One region of the Mesorhizobium sp. BHbdii genome, then DNA from elsewhere that is predicted to be linked to it. Evidence: riboswitches for the same ligand, from Rfam matches in the RefSeq annotation. Region 1 holds a riboswitch; each other region holds the start of a gene.

Region 1 (7,306 bases):
ATGAAGGATTTCGGCTACGACGTATCAGACTATTGCGACGTCGATCCGATGTTCGGCACGCTGGCCGATTTCGATGCCCTGACCGCCGAGGCGCACAGGCTCGGGCTCAAGGTGATGATCGACGAGGTGCTGTCGCATACCGCCGACATCCATCCGTGGTTCAGGGAAAGCCGCTCGAGCCGCACCAACCCGAAGGCGGACTGGTATGTCTGGGCCGACGCCAAGCCCGACGGCACGCCACCCAACAACTGGCTGTCGATCTTCGGCGGATCGGCCTGGCAGTGGGACACCAGCCGCCAGCAATATTACCTGCATAATTTCCTGGCCGAGCAGCCCGATCTCAACTTCCACAGCCGCGAGGTCCAGGATGCGCTGCTCGATGTCACCCACTTCTGGCTGGAGCGCGGCGTCGACGGCTTCCGCCTCGACACAATCAATTTCTACTTCCACAGCCAGGGCCTGGAGGACAATCCGCCGCTGCCGCCCGAAGAGCGCAACGACCAGACCGCTCCTTCCGTCAATCCTTACAACTACCAGGACCATCTCTACGACAAGAGCCGCCCCGAAAATCTCGGCTTTCTCGAACGCTTCCGCGCGCTGCTCGACGAATATCCGGCGACGGCGGCGGTCGGCGAAGTCGGCGATTCGCAGCGCGGGCTCGAGGTGGTGGCGGCCTATACCGCCGGCAGCAAGCGCGTGCACATGTGCTATTCGTTCGACTTCCTGGCGCCCGAAAAGATCAGCGCGGCAAAGGTGCGTTCGGTGCTGGAAGCCTTTGGCAAGGTTGCGAGCGACGGCTGGTCGTGCTGGGCCTTCTCCAACCATGACGTGATGCGCACTGCCTCGCGCTGGGCGGCGGGCGAGGCCGACCAGACCGCTTATCTCAAGGTGATCTCGGCGCTGCTGATGTCGCTGCGCGGTTCGGTCTGCATCTATCAGGGCGAGGAACTTGGCCTTGGCGAAGCGGAATTGCAATTCGAGGACCTGCAGGACCCCTACGGCATCCGCTTCTGGCCGGAGTTCAAGGGCCGCGACGGCTGCCGCACGCCGATGGTCTGGAATGGCGCCGACGGCAATGGCGGCTTCTCCAAGGCGAGGCCCTGGCTGCCCGTGCCCGTCAAGCACCTTTCGCAAGCGGTCGATGTGCAGCAGGGCGACGACAGCTCGCTGCTCGAACACTACCGGCGCTTTCTCGCTTTCCGCCGTTTGCATCCGGCGCTGGCCAAGGGCGAAATAGACTTCATCGAAAGCCAGGGCGATACGGTCGCCTTCACGCGCCGCGAGGGCAACGAGCAGATCGTCTGCGCCTTCAATCTCGGCAGCCGACCGGCCGAAATCGATCTCGGCGGACGCTCGCTGCAGCCCTTGCCGGGGCACGGGTTTTCGGGACAGACTGGCGTCGGCTCTATCCGCCTCGGTGGCTACGGCGCCTGGTTCGGGCGTGTCAACTGAATTTGCAATTCACTGGAGGGAATCATGGCCGATGTCACGCTAAGGCAAGTGAAGAAATCATACGGCAATCTTAACATTCTCCACGGCATCGACCTCGACATAAAGTCGGGCGAGTTTATCGTCTTTGTCGGCCCTTCCGGCTGTGGCAAGTCGACCTTGCTGCGGTCCATCGCCGGGCTTGAGGAAATCACCTCCGGGGAGCTCAGGATCGACGGCGAGGTGGTCAACGACGTGCCGCCGTCGAAGCGGGGCATCGCCATGGTGTTCCAGTCCTATGCGCTCTATCCGCACATGACCGTCTACGACAACATGGCGTTCTCTATGAAGATCGGCAAGGAGAGCAAGGCAGAGATCGACAAGCGAGTGCGCCAGGCCGCGGAAATCCTGCAGCTGACAAAATATCTCGACCGCCTGCCCAAGGCGATGTCGGGCGGCCAGCGCCAGCGCGTCGCCATCGGCCGCGCCATCGTGCGCAACCCGAAGGTTTTCCTGTTCGACGAGCCGCTGTCGAACCTCGACGCGGCACTGCGCGTCGCCACCCGCATCGAGATCGCCAAGCTCAAGGAGTCGATGCCGGCTACAACGATGATCTACGTCACCCACGACCAGGTGGAGGCGATGACGCTGGCAGACCGCATCGTGGTGCTCAAGGAGGGCCATATCGAGCAGGTCGGCACGCCGATGGATCTCTACAAGAAACCCGGCAATCTGTTCGTTGCCCAGTTCATCGGCTCGCCGGCAATGAACATCCTGCCGGCGACGATCGACAAATCAGGCGACCCGACCGTCGTCAGTCATGTCGGCGGGCGCAAGGCGACGGTGCCGATCGCCACGCCAGCGTCAGTGAAGGGCGCTTCGGTGAGCTTCGGCGTGCGGCCGGAGGATCTGATGATCGCCACCGGGACGGATTATCTTTTCGAGGGAACGGTGGACTATGTCGAGCAACTCGGCGAGGTTCAGCTCGTCTATGTCGACATCGGCCGCTCCGAACTGCCGCTGGTGACCAAGCTGCCCGGCAATGTCGAGGTCAAGCGGGGTGCTGCGCTGCGGTTGAATGCCGATGCCGGCGACCTGCATATTTTCGATGCCGACGGACATTCCTTCACACTCCACAAAGCGGAAGCAAAGGCAGCCTGAGGCTGGCGGCCTAACTGCTGGATACAGGCAGTTTGGCGAAGGCAAAAAACAAGAGCGGCGGGCAAAGCCCGCCGCTCTTGTGCGTTCAGGTCGCTGTTAGCGGCCGAACAGGTTGCGGTCGCTGCCGTGGACAGGCCTCTCGTCAGCCGGAACCGGATTCTGCGCCGAGGCCGAATTCTGGATCGAAGCCGTGTACGAGCTGTCGACCGCTACGGCCGGTTGGTTGGCGCCGTTCGATCCATAATTGTCGCTACCGGCAAATGCGCTGCCGGCGACGGCCAGAACGGCGGCGGTCGCAAGAACGATCTTCGTCATTTCAGTACTCCTGGATTTTTCGTGTTCCACCAACGCGGCGGGCAAATGCCGCCGCTGCTGTTGGGATCGACATTAGTTGTTGCCGAAGAGGTTACGGTCGCTGCCGTGGACGGGCTTCTCGTCAGCCTGAACCGGCTTCTGCGCCGAAGCCGAATTCTGAATCGAAGCCGTGTACGAGCTGTTGTCGACCGCAGCGGCCGGTTGGTTGGCGCCGTTCGATCCAAAATTGTCGCTGCCGGCAAAAGCGCTGCCGGAGACGGCCAGAATGGCGGCGGCGGCGGCAAGAATGATCTTCTTCATTTCTAGTACTCCTGAATTGTCATATCCCCTCAGCGCGGCGGCAGCGGTCTTTATGAAAAGACAACGCCGCTCTGCTGTTTGGGATCAGCTGTTAATTGTTGCCGAAAAGGTTGCGGTCGGCGCCCTGGACAACGGGCTTTTCAGCGTGAGCCGGCTTCTGAATGGAAGCCGTATACGAGCTGTTGTCGACCGCAGCGGCCGGCTGGTTGGCGCCGTTGGACCCATAATGGTCGCTGCCAGCAAAGGCGCTGCCGGTGATGGCCAGAACGGCGACGGCAGTAAGAGCAATCTTTTTCATTTTTGGTACTCCAGTATCTTAATTTTCCGTCCGTCTAGCGGCGTGTCTTGGGAGGAATTCGCGTCGTTCGGACAGCCCCGATGTGGGAAGGCCATTCGGCGGATTCCAATCACTAAGTTGTTCCGTGTGGACCAAGAATCTACACCTTGAAATTGTACCAGATGCTTCCAATAGTGTTATTTTGTGTTTTGTTTCAGAGGTTTATGCCAAGGCGCCATTCGACCATTTGACGAATTGCCGGACCTGCGTTCACAGCGTCATGCACGCATTGTCAACAGAAACGAACCGTTCGGTTCGATTTTAGAAGCGGCTTAAAAAGCCGGTGCTGAGTTGTTGTCGAATCATTAACCATTTAGGCGCCCTGCAATGGTTAAATCCGGCGTGCTTTCAGAACCGGCAGCGCTCGCAGCCGGGTGCAAATTCATCCCCCCTCAAATCCCGGCCCACAGGGTTTCGCCGCCGTGTCGCGCCGCATGGATACGATGTCGCTTTCATGCCGACAGTCAGCCAGCCGTCATGATTAGATCACGCCAACTCAGGTGCCGCTTGGTGACGACGAAGCGGAGAATTGGGAAGCCGGTCAGAACCCGGCGCTGCCCCCGCAACGGTGGTGGAGTTCAAGTCGCAACGGGAGACCACTGGGCCACAAGCCTGGGAAGGTGTCGCGATGAGTCCGCAAGGACACTCCAGAGCCCGGAAACCAGCCCGAGATTTCTAGACACGACTGATCGCGGTGGGCGGTCAAGAGGTGGATGATGCATGTCTGGCCTGTCGCCGGTCTGCGAGCGATCCTTCCTCCATCACCACCAGTTCAGTCTTTGGAGCGACGTGCGTCCATGTGGACGCACAAAACACGCTCCAAGACTTTTGAATTGCGCATCGTGCTTTCCGAAATCGATTCCGATTTCGGGCCGATGCGACGGCTATAAGGACAGGAAATGGAAGCGCGCAACGACATGCTGAGGCTCTTGCACGGCCGCAGGGCAGGCTATTCGCTCGAGCAGCCCTTCTATACCGATGCCGATTTCTTCAAGCTCGACATGGAGCTGATCTGGTATCGCGACTGGCTGTTCATCGGCCACGATTGCGAGTTGCCGAAGCCGGGCAGCTACATCACTGCCCAGATAGGCGACTATCCGGTTGTGCTGGTCCGCGACCAGCAAGGCAGGATCAATGCCTTCCACAATTCCTGCCGGCATCGCGGCAGCCGCGTCTGCAACGCCGACAAAGGCACGGCGGCGAAGCTCGTCTGCCCCTATCACCAGTGGACCTACGAGCTGGATGGCCGGCTTTTGTTCGCAAGGCAGATGGCGGACGGCTTCGACAAGAGCCAGTTCAGCCTGAAGCCGGTGGCTTGCGAAAGCGTTGGCGGCTACATCTTCATCTGCCTGGCCAAGGAGCCCGCCGATTTCGCGCCGATGCGCGCCATGATCGAGCCTTACCTCCTGCCGCACCGGCTGCGCGACGCAAAAATCGCCTTCGAATCGACCATCGTCGAGAAGGGCAACTGGAAGCTCGTCTGGGAAAACAACCGCGAGTGCTACCATTGCGCCGGCAACCATCCGGAACTGTGCAAGACATTCCCGGAAGCGCCGACCGTGACTGGCGTGCAGGGCGCCGATAGCGATCCGGAGATGCTTGCGCACTGGGCGAAATGCGAGGCGGCGGGCTTGCCGAGCAAGTTCCGCATCGATCCGGCCGGGCAGTATCGTGCCACCCGCGCGCCGCTCTTGCGCGATGCCGTCAGCTACACGATGACGGGAAGACGCGCGGTGAAGAAGAACCTTTCCGACAGCGTTTCGACCGAGCGCATCGGCTCGCTGCTGCTCTATCACTATCCGACGACCTGGAACCACATCCTCGGCGACCATGCCGTCACCTTCCGCGTGCTGCCGATCAGCGCCACGGAAACGGCCGTCACCACCAAATGGCTCGTCCACAAGGACGCGGTCGAAGGCGTCGATTACGATCTCGCCGAACTCACCCATGTCTGGACCGAGACCAACGATCAGGACCGCCGCATCGTCGAGGAAAACGCCTTCGGCATCCTGTCGCCGGCCTATGAGCCCGGCCCCTATTCTGAACTGCATGAGGGCGGCGTCATCCAGTTCGTCGAATGGTACGCCTCCTTCATCGGGCCGCGCCTTGCCGAGGACGGCCGGCCGGCGTTGCGCAGCGTCGCCTGAGAAAGGTCAAGGGTATGAATGCGATGACGGATCTCGGGCTCTACCGCCATCTCGACGAGATGGCGCCCTGGAACGACAGGCTTCAGGTGCTGGAAGTGATCGGCGTCAGCGACGAGGCGCCTGACGTGAAGACTTTCACCTTCCGCTCCGACAACCAGACCTGGTTCCGCTACAGACCGGGGCAGTTCGTGACACTGGAACTGCCGACCACTGACGGCCCGCTGATGCGGACCTATACGCTGTCGTCCTCGCCGTCGCGGCCGTTCTCGATCGCGGTGACGGTGAAAGCGCAGGCCGGCAGCCTCGGCACACGCTGGATGTTCGACAATCTCAAACCCGGCGTTCACGTGAAAGCCTATGGGCCGACCGGCGACTTTTCGCTGCACAGCCACCCCGCGGCCAAGTATCTGTTCATTTCGGCCGGCTCCGGCGTGACGCCGATGATGTCAATGCTGCGCTGGCTGAACGACTGCGCGCCATGGACAGATGTCGGCTTCGTCAACTGCGCACGAAAGCCCGAGGAGATCATCTTCCGCAAGGAGCTCGAACTGCTCGGCAGCCGCATGCCGGGCCTAACGCTTGGCTTCATGATCGAGGAGCGCTCCAGCCGCGAGGGCTGGTTCGGCCATATGGGCCGGATCGACGCGATACGGCTGCCGCTGCTGGCGCCCGATTTTCGCGAGCGCGAAATTTTCTGCTGTGGTCCCGACCCGTTCATGCGCGCCGTGCGGCAGATGCTTGAGGCGGTCGGATTCGACATGGCCAACTATCATCAGGAGAGCTTTGCGGCCCCAATAGTGGAGGAAATACTGGCCCCGTTCACATCACCGGCAAAGGGTGGGCCGGCAAAGGGTGGGCCGGCAGAGGGCGGGGTCGAGACACCTGCCGAGGCCGCAACGCCGATCCGCTTTTCGCTTTCGGATGTCGATGCCGACTGCGTTGCCGGCCAGACCGTGCTGCAGACGGCGCGCGCTTCGGGCGTACGCATCCCAGCGGCTTGCGAGTTCGGCCTGTGTGGAACCTGCAAGGTGAAAAAGGTCTCGGGCACAGTCGAGATGAGCCACAATGGCGGCATCCTCGATCACGAGATCGATGACGGCTTCATCCTTGCCTGCTGTTCGAAGCCACTGACGGCACTCGAAATCGACGCCTGACCGGCGAGGCGGCTAAAGCGCGTCGCGTTTGGCCGGCCTTATGCGACGCGCTTTACGTTGTCGTTTTCTATGCATGTCATTATCGCAAAAACCGCTGCACACTTTTGCGCGACATGCATTAAACCCCGTAGCGCTCGGTGCGGATGAGGCCTGCCGGAACGCCGGCATCGATCAGCGCCTGAGCGGCGGCCGACACGAAGGCATTCGAGCCGCAGACAAAGGCGAACCTTGGCGGCGCGGGCAGCCGCACCATCGATTGCTCTATCATCGCGGCATCGACCCGCCGCGAATAGTCCGCCGGGCGCCGGGCGGCCTCGCGGGTCAGCGTCAGCACCAGATCGAAGCCGTCGCGACGATCGTCGAGGCCGATCAGCTCGTCGCGAAAGATCACCTCGTCCCAGACCCGTGCGGAAAACACCAGTGCCACGGGCACCGCCGACCTGCGCGCCGCGCGATGGCGGATC
Region 2 (7,306 bases), on a different contig from region 1:
TGCGAACGGAGGTTTCAGCCATTTACTGCTTTGCCTTCTCATCCCCCGGGAGCACGTAATCCGTACCTTCCCACGGAGACAGAAAATCGAAATTGCGGAATTCCTGCTTCAATTCCACCGGCTCGTAGATGACCCGCTTGGCCTCGTCGTCGTAGCGCACCTCGACGAAACCGGTCAGCGGAAAATCCTTGCGCAGCGGATGACCCTCGAAGCCGTAATCGGTCAGAATCCGCCGCAAATCGGGATGGCCCGAGAACAGAACGCCATAGAGATCGTAGGTTTCGCGTTCGAACCAGTCGGCGCCGGGATAGACGCCGGTGATCGACGGCACCACGGTTTCCTCGTCGGCCTGGACCTTGATGCGAATCCGAATATTCTGCTTCGGCGACAAGAGATGATAGACGACGTCGAAGCGCTTGGCCCGCGACGGATAATCGGCGCCGCACACGTCGATGATCGAGATGAACTGGCATTTTGGATCGTCGCGCAGGAAGGTCACCACTTCGATCAGATCGTGCGGCTCGACAGAGATGGTGAGTTCGCCATAGGCAAACACCGCCTCGCCGATCCGGCCGTTCAGCTTCTCTCCGAGATGGGTCGAGAGTTCATTCAAGGACTGGATCATGCCGCTCACCGTTCGATCGTGCCGGTGCGGCGGATCTTCTTCTGCAGGAGAAGAATGCCGTAAAGCAGCGCTTCCGCACTCGGCGGGCAGCCGGGCACGTAGATGTCGACCGGCACGACGCGATCGCAGCCTCGCACCACCGAATAGGAATAGTGGTAATAGCCGCCGCCATTGGCGCAGGAGCCCATCGAGATGACGTAGCGCGGCTCCGGCATCTGGTCGTAGACCTTGCGCAGCGCCGGCGCCATCTTGTTGGTCAGCGTGCCGGCGACGATCATGATGTCGGACTGGCGCGGAGACGCGCGAGGAGCGACACCGAACCTCTCCGAGTCATAGCGCGGCATCGAGGTGTGGATCATCTCGACCGCGCAGCAGGCAAGACCGAAGGTCATGAACATCAGCGAGCCGCTGCGCGCCCAGGTGATCAGCGCCTCGGTGGAGGTGACCAGAAAACCCTTGTCGGCCAGTTCGTTGTTGATCTCGAGGAAGAATGGATCATTCGCCCCCACCGGCTTCCCGGTGCTGGGGTCGAGAATGCCCTTCGGCTTCGGCGCGACGAGCGTGCCGGAATTGTCGCTCAATCCCATTCCAGCGCTCCTTTCTTCCATTCATAGGCAAAGCCGATGGTCAGCACCGCCAAAAACACCATCATCGACCAGAAACCGAGCATGCCGATCTGGCTGAAAGACACGGCCCACGGGAACAGGAAGGCCACTTCCAGATCGAAGATGATGAACAGGATCGACACCAGGTAGAAGCGGATGTCGAACTTCATGCGGGCGTCGTCGAACGAATTGAAGCCGCACTCATAGGCGGAAAGCTTTTCCGGATCTGGGTTGCGGAAGGCCACCAGGAAGGGGGCGGCAAGCAGCGCCAGGCCGACGACCAGCGCCACGCCGATGAACAGGACGATGGGCAGGTACGAACTCAACAATGCGTTCATGCTGCAGCTTTCCGTTGGCGGCCAATCCACTCTGATTACAGCACCGGACCCACTTGCGGAAGCGTGACAGTTTAACCACTGAACCGTTTTAGGAGGCTCTATGCTGCAACGCGGCGAGGGTTAGCGCAGCGCTTTCGGCGAAGCAAGTCAAACCTTGTTCAAAACACGGTGCCTGGACGGCATATCCGGATAAACTGGTCCGATCCGCTCCTGTTTGATTTCTTTCATCTTTTACTCCAGTTTCCTCTCCTGACATAGATGCCGCCAAAACCCTGCTAGCATGGCGCGGAATCATCGTCCAAACCTTGGGTCGAATGCCAACAGAGTGCCGTCTGCATGAAGGAAAAAATCTCGCTCGCCATGGCCCGGCGCATCGCGCTTGCCGCACAGGGGTTTGCCGATCCTCGCCCTAACAGCACGCCTGATCGCCGCCATCTGGCCCGCGTCCTTGCCCGCACCGGCCTGCTGCAGATCGATTCCGTCAGTGCGGTGGTGCGTGCTCACTATATGCCGCTCTATTCGCGGCTTGGCCCCTACCCGCTTGCGCTGCTCGACAACGCCGCCGTGACGCGCAAGCGCAAAGTCTTCGAATATTGGGCGCATGAGGCCTCCTTTCTGCCGGTCGAGACCTATCCACTGATGCGCTGGCGCATGGAGCGGGCCGAGCGCGGCGAGGAAATGTATAACGGGCTGGCCAAGTGGGGCCGCGAACGCGCCGCCTACATTGAAGACATCTATCGCGAGGTCGTTCAACGCGGCCCGATCGCCGCTTCCGCCCTGGAGGGCCAGAAAGGCTCGGGCGGCTGGTGGGGCTGGAGCGATGCCAAGCACGCTTTCGAATGGCTGTTCTGGGCTGGCCGCATCACCACGGCGTCGCGTCGTGGCTTCGAGCGGCGCTACGATCTGCCGGAGCGAGTGCTGCCGCCTGCGATACTTGCCCTGCCAGTGCCCTCCCCTGAGGATGCGCACCGCGAATTGCTGCGCATTTCCGCCCGCGCCCACGGGGTCGCGACGGCGGGCGACCTGCGCGATTATTTCCGCCTCTCTCCAGCCGACATCAAGGGCCGGATTGAGGAACTGGTCGAGGCCGGCGATCTTTTGCCCGTACGCGTCGAAGGCTGGGACAAGCCTGCCTATCTTTACAAGGACGCCCGTTTTCCGCGCAAGATCGAGGCACGCGCGCTGCTCGCTCCGTTCGATCCGGTCGTCTTCGAGCGGTCGCGCACGGAAAGACTGTTCGACTTCCGCTATCGCATCGAGATCTACACCCCCGTCGAAAAGCGCCAGTACGGCTATTATGTGCTGCCGTTCCTGCTCGGCGAAAGGATCGTGGCTCGCATCGATCTCAAGGCCGACCGCCCCGCCGGCGTGCTGCGCGTCCATGCCGCCTATGCCGAGCCCGGCGCCCCGCCGAAAACCGCCGCCGAACTCTTCGAGGAGTTGAAGCTGATGCAGGGTTGGCTCGGGCTGGAACGCATCGAAGTGACTCCGGCCGGCGACCTGGGTTCGGCTCTCGCCAACATTGCCGCATCGTAGACGTGCGTTGACACGACTGCCTGCACAGGCCTAAATCCAATCCAGACGGTCTCCTCTCGGCAAAGGGAGGAGCCAAGAGGGAATGCGGTGCGAAATTCCGATTTCAAATCCGCGGCTGTCCCCGCAACTGTAAGCGACGAGCCAAGGCCGAAAACCACTGGGACGGTCCCGGGAAGGCGGCACCAAGGCGATGACCCGCGAGCCAGGAGACCTGCCGTCTAGGACAAAAGAATCCGATCGCCTGGCGGGTTTTCCGGGCATGGAGCCTGATTTGGAACGCGACAGCAGTTTTTCGGCTGAGACAGCGGACGTATTGCCCGATAGTGATCCCTTGGCCGGCGTCACGGTGATCGTCTGCGCCTCCTGCCGTGACGAGACCGGCTCCGATGGCCATCCCCGCGCCGGCGAATTGTTGGCCGAAGACACGCGCCGCGCCGCTTCCGGCGAAAATATCCGTATCCGCAGCGTCGAATGCCTCGGCAACTGCAAGCGCCGGCTGAGCGCCGCGATCCTGCGCGACGGCTGCTGGAGCTACGTCTTCGGCGACCTGACCACGACAAGCGGCGCCGATCTCGTCACTGGCGCAAAGCTCTTCGCCACCTCGACGGACGGTCTCATTCCATGGCGCGGCCGCCCCGATAGTCTGAAGCGCGGCCTCGTCGCCCGCATCCCTCCCCTCGACCTTTTGAAGGACCTGACATGACCGCTTCCGTCTCCCGCGTGCCCTGCACCGTCGTCACCGGCTTCCTCGGCGCCGGCAAGACAACGCTGATCCGCCATCTGCTCGAAAACGCCGGGGGCAAGCGGCTGGCCATCATCGTCAACGAGTTCGGCGACATCGGCATCGACGGCGAGATCCTCAAGGGATGCGGCATCGACACCTGCCCCGAGGACAATATCGTCGAGCTGGCCAATGGTTGCATCTGCTGCACCGTCGCCGACGACTTTGTCCCGGCGCTCGACCAGATCCTGTCGCTGACGCCGAAGGTCGACCATATCCTGATCGAAACCTCTGGGCTGGCTCTGCCCAAGCCGCTGGTCCAGGCCTTCCAGTGGCCGTCGGTGAAGAGCCGGGTGACCGTGGACGGCGTCGTCGCCGTGGTCGACGGACCGGCGCTGGCCGAAGGCCGCGTCGCCAACGACATGGACGCCCTGCAGGCGCAGCGCGCGCAGGACGAGACGCTCGACCACGACGACCCGGTCGAGGAGGTGTTCGAGGACCAACTCGCTTGCGCCGACCTGATCATATTGTCGAAGAGCGACTTGATGGACGCCGCCGGTTCGGCCCGCGCCAATGCCATCATCGGCGAGCACACCGCGCGCGCCGTCAAGATCATGCCGACCTCGCAAGGTAAGGTCGATCCGTCTGTGCTGCTCGGCCTCGGCCTTGCCGTCGAGGACGACATCGAGAACCGCAAGACCCACCACGACGACGAACTCGACCACGAGCACGACGACTTCGATTCCTTCGTCATCGACATTCCGTCGATCGCCAATCCCGATGAGCTGGCTTTGCGTGTCGCCACGGCGGCGGAGGAAGAGAACGTGCTGCGCGTCAAGGGTTTCGTCGACGTCGGCGGCAAGCCGATGCGGCTGTTGCTGCAGGCTGTCGGTCCGCGCGTCAATCACTATTACGACCGCGCCTGGACCACTGAGGACGACCGCCGTTCGCGTCTCGTCGTCATCGGTCTGAAAGGGCTGAACCGCCCGGCCATCGAGCGTATCCTCGCCGGCTGACCCCAGGCACGAGCCGCGATGCACATCCTCACCACAACATCCGCCTCGCTCGACGATCTCGCCGAGCCCGTTGATCTCAGGCAGACGCCTGCGGATGTCGTGGCGCTGTCCTTCACCGACAGCGATCTGGCCGGGCTGGCGGCGGCGTGGAAGGCAGGTGCGGATCGCCTGCCGTCGATGCGGCTGGCGCCTTTGCGTGATCTGCGCCATCCCATGTCCGTCGACCTCTGGATCGACAGCGTCGCCCGCCACGCCAGGGTTATTTTGGTTCGCATTCTCGGCGGCTATGACTGGTGGCGCTATGGCTGCGACCAGCTTGCCTCGACCGCCCGCGCACGCGGCATAAAACTGGCGCTGCTGCCCGGCGAGAGCCACGACGAGGATTTGCGGCTGATCGAATGCTCGACGCTGCCCCGCGAAGAGCTCGACGGTCTGCTCAATTATTTTCGCGAGGGCGGCCCGGCCAACATGACAGCGCTGGTGCATCGGCTGGCCCGGCTGGCGGGATCGGACATGGCGGTCGCGGAGCCGGTCAGCGTGCCGAAGGCGGGCTATTATGAGCCGGGACGCGGTGTCGTCCCCCTCCCCCTCGAGGGGAGGGTCCGGCCGCAGGCCGGGGGTGGGGTCCTCTCTGAAGTGCGCCGACACCCTGAAGCGCTTCGACAGAAAGAAACGTCGCGCACTGCCGCAACGACCCCACCCGCCCCTGCGGGCCACCCTCCCCTCGAGGGGAAGGGATACGCCGCGCCTGTCATTCCCATCCTGTTCTATCGCTCGATGCTGCTCGCCGCCGATGTCGCGCCCATCGACGCTCTTTTTGAGGCGCTGAGCGCGCGCGGAATGGCCCCCGTCCCCATCTTCGTCTCCAGCCTCAAGGACCCAGCATCGCTCGCCTTCGTCGAGACCGCGCTCGCAGCGCTGAACCCTGCCGCGATCATCACCGCGACGGCTTTCGCTTCCGGCGCCGAGCCCGGCGTCGAAACCCTGTTCGACCGCGCCGGCGTGCCGGTCTTCCAGGTCATCGTCGCGACGACTCGTCGTGACATCTGGCAAAACAATCAGCGCGGGCTGGCGCCCGCCGACCTCGCCATGCATGTCGTATTGCCGGAGCTCGACGGCCGCATTCTGGCCGGCGCCATTTCCTTCAAAGGCGAGAGCGAAACCGACCCGGCACTGGCCTTCCGCGCCTTCGCCAACCGGCCGGAGCCGGACCGCGTCGCGCAGGTGGCGAACCGTGTCCAAGCCTTCATCCGCCTGCAGCGCACGCCGCGCGCGGAACGCAAGCTCGCCATCCTGATCCCCGACTATCCGAGCGCACCCGGCCGCACCGGCTACGCCGTCGGCCTCGATGTGCCGTCCAGCGTGCTGGCAATGCTGCACGACCTGAGCGAACAGGGCTACGCCGTTGAAGGGATTCCGCAAACGCCGCGCGCGTTGCTGAAGATGCTGGAGCGCAGCGAAGGTGGATTGGGACTAGGGGACTATCTCGACCTTTCGACGGAATTGCCGGCTGAGGCAATAGCTGCCGTGACGGCCGCGTGGGGGAATGCGGCAGATGAGACAGGTTTGTGCGACGCACCCCCCTCTGTCCTGCCGGACGTGTCCGGCACGACAGAGGGGGGTGTTCAAGCGCCCACCACCGCAAATTTCCCCTTCCGCGCCGCGACTTTCGGCAACATCACCGTGGCGCTCGCCCCCGATCGCGGGCGATCGGCCGACCGCCGCGCCGACTATCACGACCCGACATTGCCGCCGCGGCATGCGCTGATCGCCTTCGGTCTGTGGCTGCGCAAATCGGTCGGCGTCCATGCTCTCGTCCATGTCGGCGCCCACGGCACGCTGGAATGGCTGCCCGGCAAGACCGTTGCGCTTAGCGAAAACTGTTTTCCTGAGATCGTCACTGGCCCCCTGCCCGTCATCTATCCGTTCATCGTCTCCAACCCGGGAGAGGCAGCACAGGCCAAGCGGCGCATTGCCGCCGTCACCCTCGGCCATTTACCGCCGCCGCTGACCGGCGCCGGGCTCGATGAGAACCAGCACCAGCTTGAACGGCTGGTCGACGAATACGCCCAGGCCGACGGGCTCGACCGCCGCCGCCGCGATCGCCTGGCGAAACTGATCGTCGAAACCGCACAAAAGAGCGGCCTCGCCTCCGAAGCCGGCGTCGCCGGAACCGACGCGCCCGACGAGGCGCTGCGCCGCATCGACGCCTGGCTCTGCGACCTCAAGGATTTTGCCATCAAGGACGGCCTTCACATCTATGGCCGCTCAGCCGAGGGTGAGACCGATCCGCTGCGCGAGCAAAGTGCGGCGGCCGAGAAGACGGCAGTCATCGCAGTGCTCGACGGCCGCCATGTCGCTGCCGGTCCGGCCGGGGCACCGGCGCGTGGCCGGCGCGATGTGCTGCCGACCGGCCGCAATCTGTTCACATCAGATCCACGCAACATGCCGACGCCGACATCCTT
Region 3 (7,306 bases), on a different contig from region 1:
CCCGATCGCCTGGATCGCGCCGATCATGCGGCCGTTGCGATCGAGCAGCGTATCGGCGACCTCGATCAGCCGCGGGTTAGGTGTCGCCGTCGGCGACAACGCGCGCAGCGTCTCAGCCAATTCGACCTCGCAGCGCTTCGGCGCCAATGCCGCCGCGATGATGTAAGCCGAGGCGGTCGAACGGCTGATGCCGGCATAGCAATGCACGACCAGCGGCCTTGCACGATCCCATCGGCGCGCGAAATCGAGCAGATCGCGGACATGGATTTCGCCCGGCATGGTCATGCCCTCTTGCGCCACCGCAATGTCATGCATGACCAGATGCAGATGGTTTTCCCGGGCGATCGACGCCGGCCGCGTCACCTCGGTACCGGCAGCCAGCAGGGAAAGCAGCCGCTCGGCGCCGGTTCTCGCGACCGTTTCCTCGACCTTCGATAGCGAACAGACATGGATCATTGCTTGATCTCCTTGGTGTTATCGTCGCGCTGTTGCGCCCAGTCGGCAAGAGCCGATTCGAGCCGCTGCCATTCCTCGTCAGGACCCGGGAGCCCGGCGCGCAGCACATGCGGCCGGCCGGAAAAATGCCGAAGCAGGATGCCGCGCTCGCCAAGCGCCGAAAACAGTCCGGCGGCGTCCGCCAGCCTGATATAGCGGAACAGCGTGGTGCCGCCGGCGACTGGGACGCCGAAGCGGTCGAACAACGCATCGAGCCGTGCTGCATCCTCTGCCAGACGGCGTCGCATCTCGGCCTGCCAGCCGCTGTCGGCAAGCGCGCGGATACCGTATTCGAGCGCTGGGCCGGCGACCGCCCATGGCCCGAACTGCGCCTCGAGCCGTTCGACCGTCAGCGCGTCGGCCAGTGCAAAGCCGAGCCGCAGGCCGGCGAGGCCAAAGAACTTGCCGAAGGAACGCAGCACGACAATGCCGCCTTGCTCGACATCCCCGGTCAGGCTTTCCGCACGCGGGCCAACATCCATGAACGCCTCATCGACGACCAGCAACCCGCCTTTGGCGCGCAATCTTCCGGCAAGATCGAGCAGCTTCTTGCGTTCGATGATGCGCGCGTCCGGATTGTTGGGGTTGACGATGATGGCGAGATCGGCTCCTGCCAGGACCTCGAAATCATCGACCTCCGTCACAGCATGGCCGGCGATTGCCGCTGCCCGCTGATGTTCAGCATAGGTCGGCCCGAGCACCAGCGCCTTGCCGGGGCTCGCCAGCGAGGCGACGCGGGGCAACAAGATCTGCGTGCCCGGCGTCGCCACCACATTCGCTGCCGATGGCGCGCCATAAACGCTTGCCGCAACTTCGGCCAACTCGCGGACCCGCGCTGCTTCCGGCAATCTGGACAGGGCGGTGGCGGGCAGATCGAAAAACGGATAGGAGTGCGGATTGATACCGGTCGAGAGGTCGACGAAGGGCTGCGGCGCATGCGGAAAAAGCGCCCTCGCCCGGCCAAGGCTTCCGCCGTGATCCACCACTGTCGCCGCTCCATCAAGAGACTTCATGTCGATCCTGACCGCTTTCCTGTCACTGGTTGTTGAATTCGCCGTGGGTTACCCGGCCTGGCTGTTCGGCGCCATCGGCCATCCCGTCACCTGGTTCGGCAGGCTGATATCCTTTCTCGACCGCAGGCTCAACCGCGATACTGATTCCGACGCCCTGCGTCGCCGGCGCGGTGTTCATGCGCTGCTGATCATCGTGCTGGTGCCGGCCGCCATCGCCTTCGCCGTGGAAACCATGCTTTCGGGCATTCCAGCCGGACTGGTCCTCACGGCAATCCTGGCGACGTCGCTGCTGTCGCAGAAGAGCCTGGCCGAGCATGTCGAGGCGGTGGCCGACGGACTGGACAATGGTGGACTCGACATCGGCCGTGCTGCCGTCTCAAGGATCGTCGGCCGCGATCCGGAAAAGCTCGATAGAGCCGGCGTCTGCCGCGCGGCGATCGAAAGCCTGGCCGAGAATTTTTCCGACGGCGTCGTTGCGCCCGTCTTCTGGATCGGCGTCGGCGGGCTGGCCGGCGGCGTCGCCTACAAGGCCGCCAACACGGCCGATTCGATGATCGGCCACCGCACCCCGCGCCACGAGGCCTTCGGCAGGGCGGCAGCGCGCTTCGACGATCTGATCAACCTGCCGGCGTCGCGGCTGACCGCACTGCTCATCGTGGGTGCCTCTTTCTTCGTCAAAGGCGCCGATGCGGGCAACGCCTGGCGCACCGTGCAGCGCGACGCGACAAAGCACCGCTCGCCCAATGCCGGCTGGCCGGAGGCGGCGATGGCCGGCGCGCTCGGCCTGGCGCTCGCCGGCCCGCGTTCCTATGACGGCGTCATGGTCGACGATGCGTTCATGGGCGAAGGCGGCCACCGCGATGCCGAGAGCGCCGACATCAGGCGGGCGCTGAAACTCTATCGGGTCGCCGACTTTTTGCTGATCGCGCTGTTCGGCTTGGTGTCGGTGATTGTCGTCGGTGCGTGACGGCAGTGCAACGCGGCCGGTCGAGATCGGCAAAAAGTAAAAACCCGCCTCGGGGCGGGTCATAGGCGCAAATCAGCACCATCTGCCGTCACAAAGCAAGGAATCGCGAGCTCGCGACCAGGACGAACGCTTCAGGTCAGCGCTAACCCTCACCCTCACCCTTTCCCTTTCCCTTTCCGAGTAAAGGACGGGGAGAGGGGGATCGCCAGCGTTGCGGCCAAGCCACTTCTCCCCGTCCTTCGCGGGGAGAAGGTCCCGGCAGGGGTTGAGGGGCGGCGCCGACTTTCGATAATCGGTCGTCTCCAGTACGAGTTACGTGCTGCCCAACCGCGGGCAAAACGCTCAAAACTCTATGCCTTGCTGTGCCTTCACGCCGGCGGAAAAGTGATGCTTGGTCACGCACATCTCGGTGACAAGATCGGCGGCATCGACCAGCGCCGGTCTGGCGTTGCGGCCTGTGGCGACGACATGCAGGTTTTCGCGGCGCCCTTTCAGCGCCGCCACCACTTTGTCGAGATCGAGATAATCGTAGCGCAGCGCGATGTTCAGTTCGTCGAGCACCAGAAGGCTGATCGATGGCTCGGCCATCAGCTCGAGCGCCTTGGCCCAGGCCGCTTCGGCGGCGGCGACGTCGCGCTTCAGATCCTGCGTTTCCCAGGTGAAGCCCTCGCCCATTGTATGCCAGACGACCCGGTCGCCGAAGGCGGCAAAGGCGTCCTTCTCGCCGGTGTGCCATTTGCCCTTGATGAACTGGACGACGCCGACGCGCCTGCCGTAGCCGAGCATCCTCAGCGCCAGCCCGAAGGCGGCAGTGGTCTTGCCCTTGCCGGGCCCGGTGTTGACGATCAGCAGCCCCTTCTCGACCGTCTTTGCCGCGACCTCGGCGTCCTGCACCGCTTTGCGCTTGGCCATCTTGGCGCGATGGCGCTCCTCGTCCTTGGGATCGATAGTATCAGCCATGTCACTTCACCTTGAGCGGCAGCCCCACCACCATCAGCAGCACCGTATCGGACACTGCCGCGACTTGCTGGTTGAGCCGGCCGGCGGCATCGCGAAACCGGCGAGCCAACGCATTGTCCGGCACGATGCCCTGGCCGACCTCGTTGGAAACCACGAACCACGGCCCGCGCGGTCGTGACAGCACATCCGCCAGCCCTCGGCATTCGGCCTCAACGTCATGTTCGGCCAGCATATGGTTGGTCAGCCACAAAGTCAGGCAGTCGATCAGGACGGGCCGGCCGTCAGGCAGCGCCTCGATCGCGCCGACGAGATCGAGCGGCGCGTCGATGGTCGTCCAGCCCTCGCCGCGCCGCGACCGATGCAGCGCAATCCGTTCGCGCATCTCGTCGTCATAGGCTTGCGCCGTGGCGATATAGGCCCACGGCGCCGGGCAGGCCGTCGCCAATTTTTCGGCATGCGCGCTCTTGCCGGAGCGTGCACCGCCGATGACCAGGGTCAGCGTCCCGGCAACGCGATCAGGCAAAGCTGTCGCGCAGGCCGGTCGCGGTGCCGGTCAAGCGGCCACGCACCACGCCGACGATGCCGCCGAGCACCAGCCAGAACACCAGATTGGTCAGCGTCACCGCCACCACGAACTGGTGATGCAGGCCTTCTGGGATCGGCGATTCGAAACTGTCGGGCTGCGGCGCGCCGACGATATGCGGCGCCACGATCAACGCTACGGCAATCAGCGCCAGTGGCAAGGACTTGCGGAAGGCAAGCAGGCCGAGACCCGCCGCGGTCGCCATCACGGTCGCCGTCCACCAGATCTGGCGCTGGGTGAGATCGGCCGCCGGCATCGCCGGCAATTCGGGCGGCAGGCCAAGGTTCGGAGCCAGCGTGAATACGGCAAAGCCGGCAAAGCCCCAGAACAGGCCCTGACGCCAATTGCCGATGCCGCCGGCGAACTCCGAAGCGGCGACCAAGATCAGCGCAAAGCCGATGCCGGTGACCACATTGGCAACGATATTGAAGGCGAAGCGCTCGAAACCGTCGGCCGGCGTCCAGCCCTCCTCTTCCGGGGCGGCAGCTTCGGCCGGCGCTGGCGCCGCGCTGGTCATGGCATTCGTATCCCCGGCGTTCGCAGCCGGCGCCGCGGCATGGTCATGCGTGTGACCACCGCCGGCCTGTTCGTAGACTTCCGCTTTCAGAATGAGCGGCACCGTGGCATAGGCCTGCATGCAGGCGAGAACGACGCCTGCCACAAGCCCTGCGATCGCCGCGATGAACACGACGTTGCGAAACAATGTCATGATGTCAGCCCCTCGTCAGTGGCAGGGGAACGCCATCGAATGGCGATAGTCGTGAGCGGCATTGTGGACCGCGTCGATATGCGAGAAGCCGACAAAGCCCATCACGAAAATGCCGAGAAATGCAGCAAGCGCCAGCTGCACAAAGCGCGACTGCGAGGAGACGGAAGTGCCGAGCGAGACGGAAGCGGTATTCATGTCTTGTCCTTTCGCCCTCCACCCGAGGGCATAGAAGTCAGTTTTCCTGTCGCCGGCAGGTCTCCTGGCTCGCGGATCAACGCCCTTCCCCACCTTCCCGAAGAAACTCTTCAGTGGCATATGGAGAGGACTAACCGCACACAGTTGCGGGGGCAGCCACGGCATTGGGCAACAATTCGCCCTCACCGCATTCCCTTTAGGGCGCCGTGCGTCCGAATGGACGCACAAGGACGCTCTAACACTTAGACTCTGCGCATGACCTTTCCGGAACCGATTCCGGCTCCGGGATCATGCGCGGCTCCAAACGGAACCGACGACAGCTGCGACTATAGGCAGAATCGTCGCGTCCGGCAAACCAAATTCCGCCAGCCACCAGCGCGAATGCGCCTCTCGGCAGGCCAGCCAGCCCGGCGCCGCGATTGACAATGTTCGCGACCGGGTGTCGGCTGGCGTATCACAGGAGCCGGTCATGCAGCCCAGCCCGAGCGAGCACGATCCCTATAACGGTTTGACGCGACTTGAACCGTCGCTGCCGTCATCGGCCTACTGGGACATCGAGGCCTATCAGCGCGATCTCGACGCCATCTGGTATCGAAGCTGGCTGCTCGTCTGCCGAGAGGCCGACCTTGCCCAGCCGCTGGCGTTCAGGACGTTCCGTGTCGGCACTCAGGAGATCGTCGTGCTGCGCGACGAGACCGGCGAGCTGCGCGCCTTCCACAACACCTGTCGGCATCGCGGCTCGCAGCTTTGCCGGGGGAGCGAAGGTCGGCTGAAGGCCGCGGCTCGTCACTTGCCCCTACCACGCCTGGTCCTATTCGCTGCGCGGCGATCTCGTGCGCGTGCCGTCGAGATCGCTGCCTGAAGGCTTCGACAAGGCCGATCATCCACTTTACCGCGTAGCGCTGTCGGCATGGGGCGGTTTCGTCTTCGTCAATCTCAGGGAAGACGCCGACGGTTCGGCCGAGACATCCTTCGATCCCGCCTCTGGCGACCTCGCCAACTGGCCGCTGGAGACGCTGGTGTCAAGCCATATGCTGCGCAAGGTCATGAACTGCAACTGGAAGATCTTCTGGGAGAATTTCAACGAGTGCCTGCATTGCCCAGGCGTCGACAAGGACCTGTCGCGGCTGGTGTCGATCTATGGCCGCGGCCTGATGGGTCGGGACGACGACCCCGAATGGGCCCGTCACGCCGACAATGATGCGCCGGAGTTTCCGGTGGCCTGCGGGCCGGAGCCGAGACATGGTCGCGAGACGGGCGCGTCCACGGCCCGGTCTTTCCCGACCTGACTTCAGCCGAGCGTTCCGCCGGGCAGACCTACGCCACCAACCTGTCGTCGATGTTCATCGTCGGCCATGTCGACTATGTCAGGACCGTGCGGCTGGTGCCGCTCGGCTCGGAGCAGACCGAACTGACCGCCGAATGGCTTTTTTCGTCCGAAGCGCTCGCCAATCCAACGGCTGATATCGACAACATCGTCGCTTTCGGCAGGCAGGTGCTGGAGGAGAGCGCTGATATCTGCGAGATCAACCAGAAAGACTGCGCTCGATGCGCCACAAGGCCGCATGCTGATGCCCGAGGAATATGAAATTGCATCGCTTCCACAACTGGGTGCGCGAGCGGCATACAACGCTTTCACCAAAATTCTGACGATCAAAGCGACTTCGGCAGATACCGCCAGGTGACAAAACCGCAGCCCGCCGCCAGCAGGCCGAGCGTGGCGAACACCGAGCCCAGCCCGAAAAACGCCAGCACCACCGAATAGACCAACGGCGGTGTCAGCTCGGAAAAGTCGAGATAAGTGCGATAGACCGCCGCCATCTCAGCCCTTTCATAGAACCGCACCGAGCGCATGAAGGCGGTCGAGCCCAACGCGTCGAGAGCGATGGCGAAGAGCGCGCCGCACAGCAGCAAGGCGCCGGTAAGAAACGGCACGAATTCGCCGACGGCGCCCGCCGCCAGCAGCATGGCCGACAGGGCGAAATAGGCTGATGTCATGGTTCGCCGGCCGCCGAAACGCTGTCCCACTCTGCCCCAGAAGATGGCCGTGAACAACAGCGCATTGCCCGCTGAGACCAGCAGGCCGCCAGCGAGCTCGCCCTCGCCTGTGATCACCATGAACAAAGGCCCGTAGACGAAAAATGTCGTCCAGAAGCAGGAGCGGCCGAAGGCGATCAGCCAGGCCAGCCTGAGACGCGGCTGCGCGACGAAGCGGCCGATATTGGCGAGCGGATTGGCCGGCCGCGTCTTGCCAGGGCGGATCGACTGATTGTCGCCGAGCCGGTAGGTCCAGAACAGCCCCAGCAGGGCCATGGCGAAGATGGCGACCGCGCCATGCGCGGCATAGATGCCAAAACGCGTGTAGAGGAAGATGCCGAGTGTCG

Evidence for each region. A riboswitch is a leader RNA that binds a small molecule or an ion and turns the genes downstream of it on or off. The one in region 1 is predicted to bind cobalamin.
Region 2: it holds a riboswitch for cobalamin, as region 1 does, so the genes downstream of both, ACWTU8_RS05925 (DUF1636 family protein) here and ACWTU8_RS13550 (aromatic ring-hydroxylating oxygenase subunit alpha) in region 1, are expected to answer to the same signal.
Region 3: it holds a riboswitch for cobalamin, as region 1 does, so the genes downstream of both, ACWTU8_RS06130 (CbtB domain-containing protein) here and ACWTU8_RS13550 (aromatic ring-hydroxylating oxygenase subunit alpha) in region 1, are expected to answer to the same signal.

Annotation. Positions count from the first base shown of each region.
Region 1 covers NZ_JBSPKX010000002.1:178,456-185,761, forward strand. The annotation lists gene bglA (beta-galactosidase BglA) at 1-1,452, shown strand, start outside; gene ACWTU8_RS13530 (ABC transporter ATP-binding protein) at 1,477-2,589, shown strand; gene ACWTU8_RS13535 (DUF680 domain-containing protein) at 2,686-2,904, opposite strand; gene ACWTU8_RS13540 (DUF680 domain-containing protein) at 2,977-3,204, opposite strand; gene ACWTU8_RS13545 (DUF680 domain-containing protein) at 3,296-3,502, opposite strand; cobalamin riboswitch at 4,023-4,225, shown strand; gene ACWTU8_RS13550 (aromatic ring-hydroxylating oxygenase subunit alpha) at 4,441-5,688, shown strand; gene ACWTU8_RS13555 (2Fe-2S iron-sulfur cluster-binding protein) at 5,712-6,842, shown strand; gene ACWTU8_RS13560 (FAD-binding oxidoreductase) at 6,961-7,306, opposite strand, start outside.
Region 2 covers NZ_JBSPKX010000001.1:1,205,989-1,213,294, reverse strand. The annotation lists gene ACWTU8_RS05950 (NADH-quinone oxidoreductase subunit D) at 1-22, opposite strand, end outside; gene ACWTU8_RS05945 (NADH-quinone oxidoreductase subunit C) at 23-625, opposite strand; gene ACWTU8_RS05940 (NuoB/complex I 20 kDa subunit family protein) at 631-1,212, opposite strand; gene ACWTU8_RS05935 (NADH-quinone oxidoreductase subunit A) at 1,203-1,568, opposite strand; gene ACWTU8_RS05930 (winged helix-turn-helix domain-containing protein) at 1,905-3,104, shown strand; cobalamin riboswitch at 3,134-3,337, shown strand; gene ACWTU8_RS05925 (DUF1636 family protein) at 3,376-3,807, shown strand; gene cobW (cobalamin biosynthesis protein CobW) at 3,804-4,841, shown strand; gene cobN (cobaltochelatase subunit CobN) at 4,860-7,306, shown strand, end outside.
Region 3 covers NZ_JBSPKX010000001.1:1,247,978-1,255,283, reverse strand. The annotation lists gene ACWTU8_RS06160 (tyrosine phosphatase family protein) at 1-456, opposite strand, end outside; gene cobD (threonine-phosphate decarboxylase CobD) at 453-1,508, opposite strand; gene cbiB (adenosylcobinamide-phosphate synthase CbiB) at 1,507-2,475, shown strand; gene cobO (cob(I)yrinic acid a,c-diamide adenosyltransferase) at 2,818-3,435, opposite strand; gene cobU (bifunctional adenosylcobinamide kinase/adenosylcobinamide-phosphate guanylyltransferase) at 3,437-3,958, opposite strand; gene ACWTU8_RS06135 (CbtA family protein) at 3,951-4,727, opposite strand; gene ACWTU8_RS06130 (CbtB domain-containing protein) at 4,743-4,922, opposite strand; cobalamin riboswitch at 4,960-5,161, opposite strand; gene ACWTU8_RS06125 (Rieske 2Fe-2S domain-containing protein) at 5,392-5,784, shown strand; gene ACWTU8_RS06120 (SRPBCC family protein) at 5,762-6,211, shown strand; gene ACWTU8_RS06115 (SRPBCC family protein) at 6,145-6,510, shown strand; gene ACWTU8_RS06110 (MFS transporter) at 6,576-7,306, opposite strand, start outside.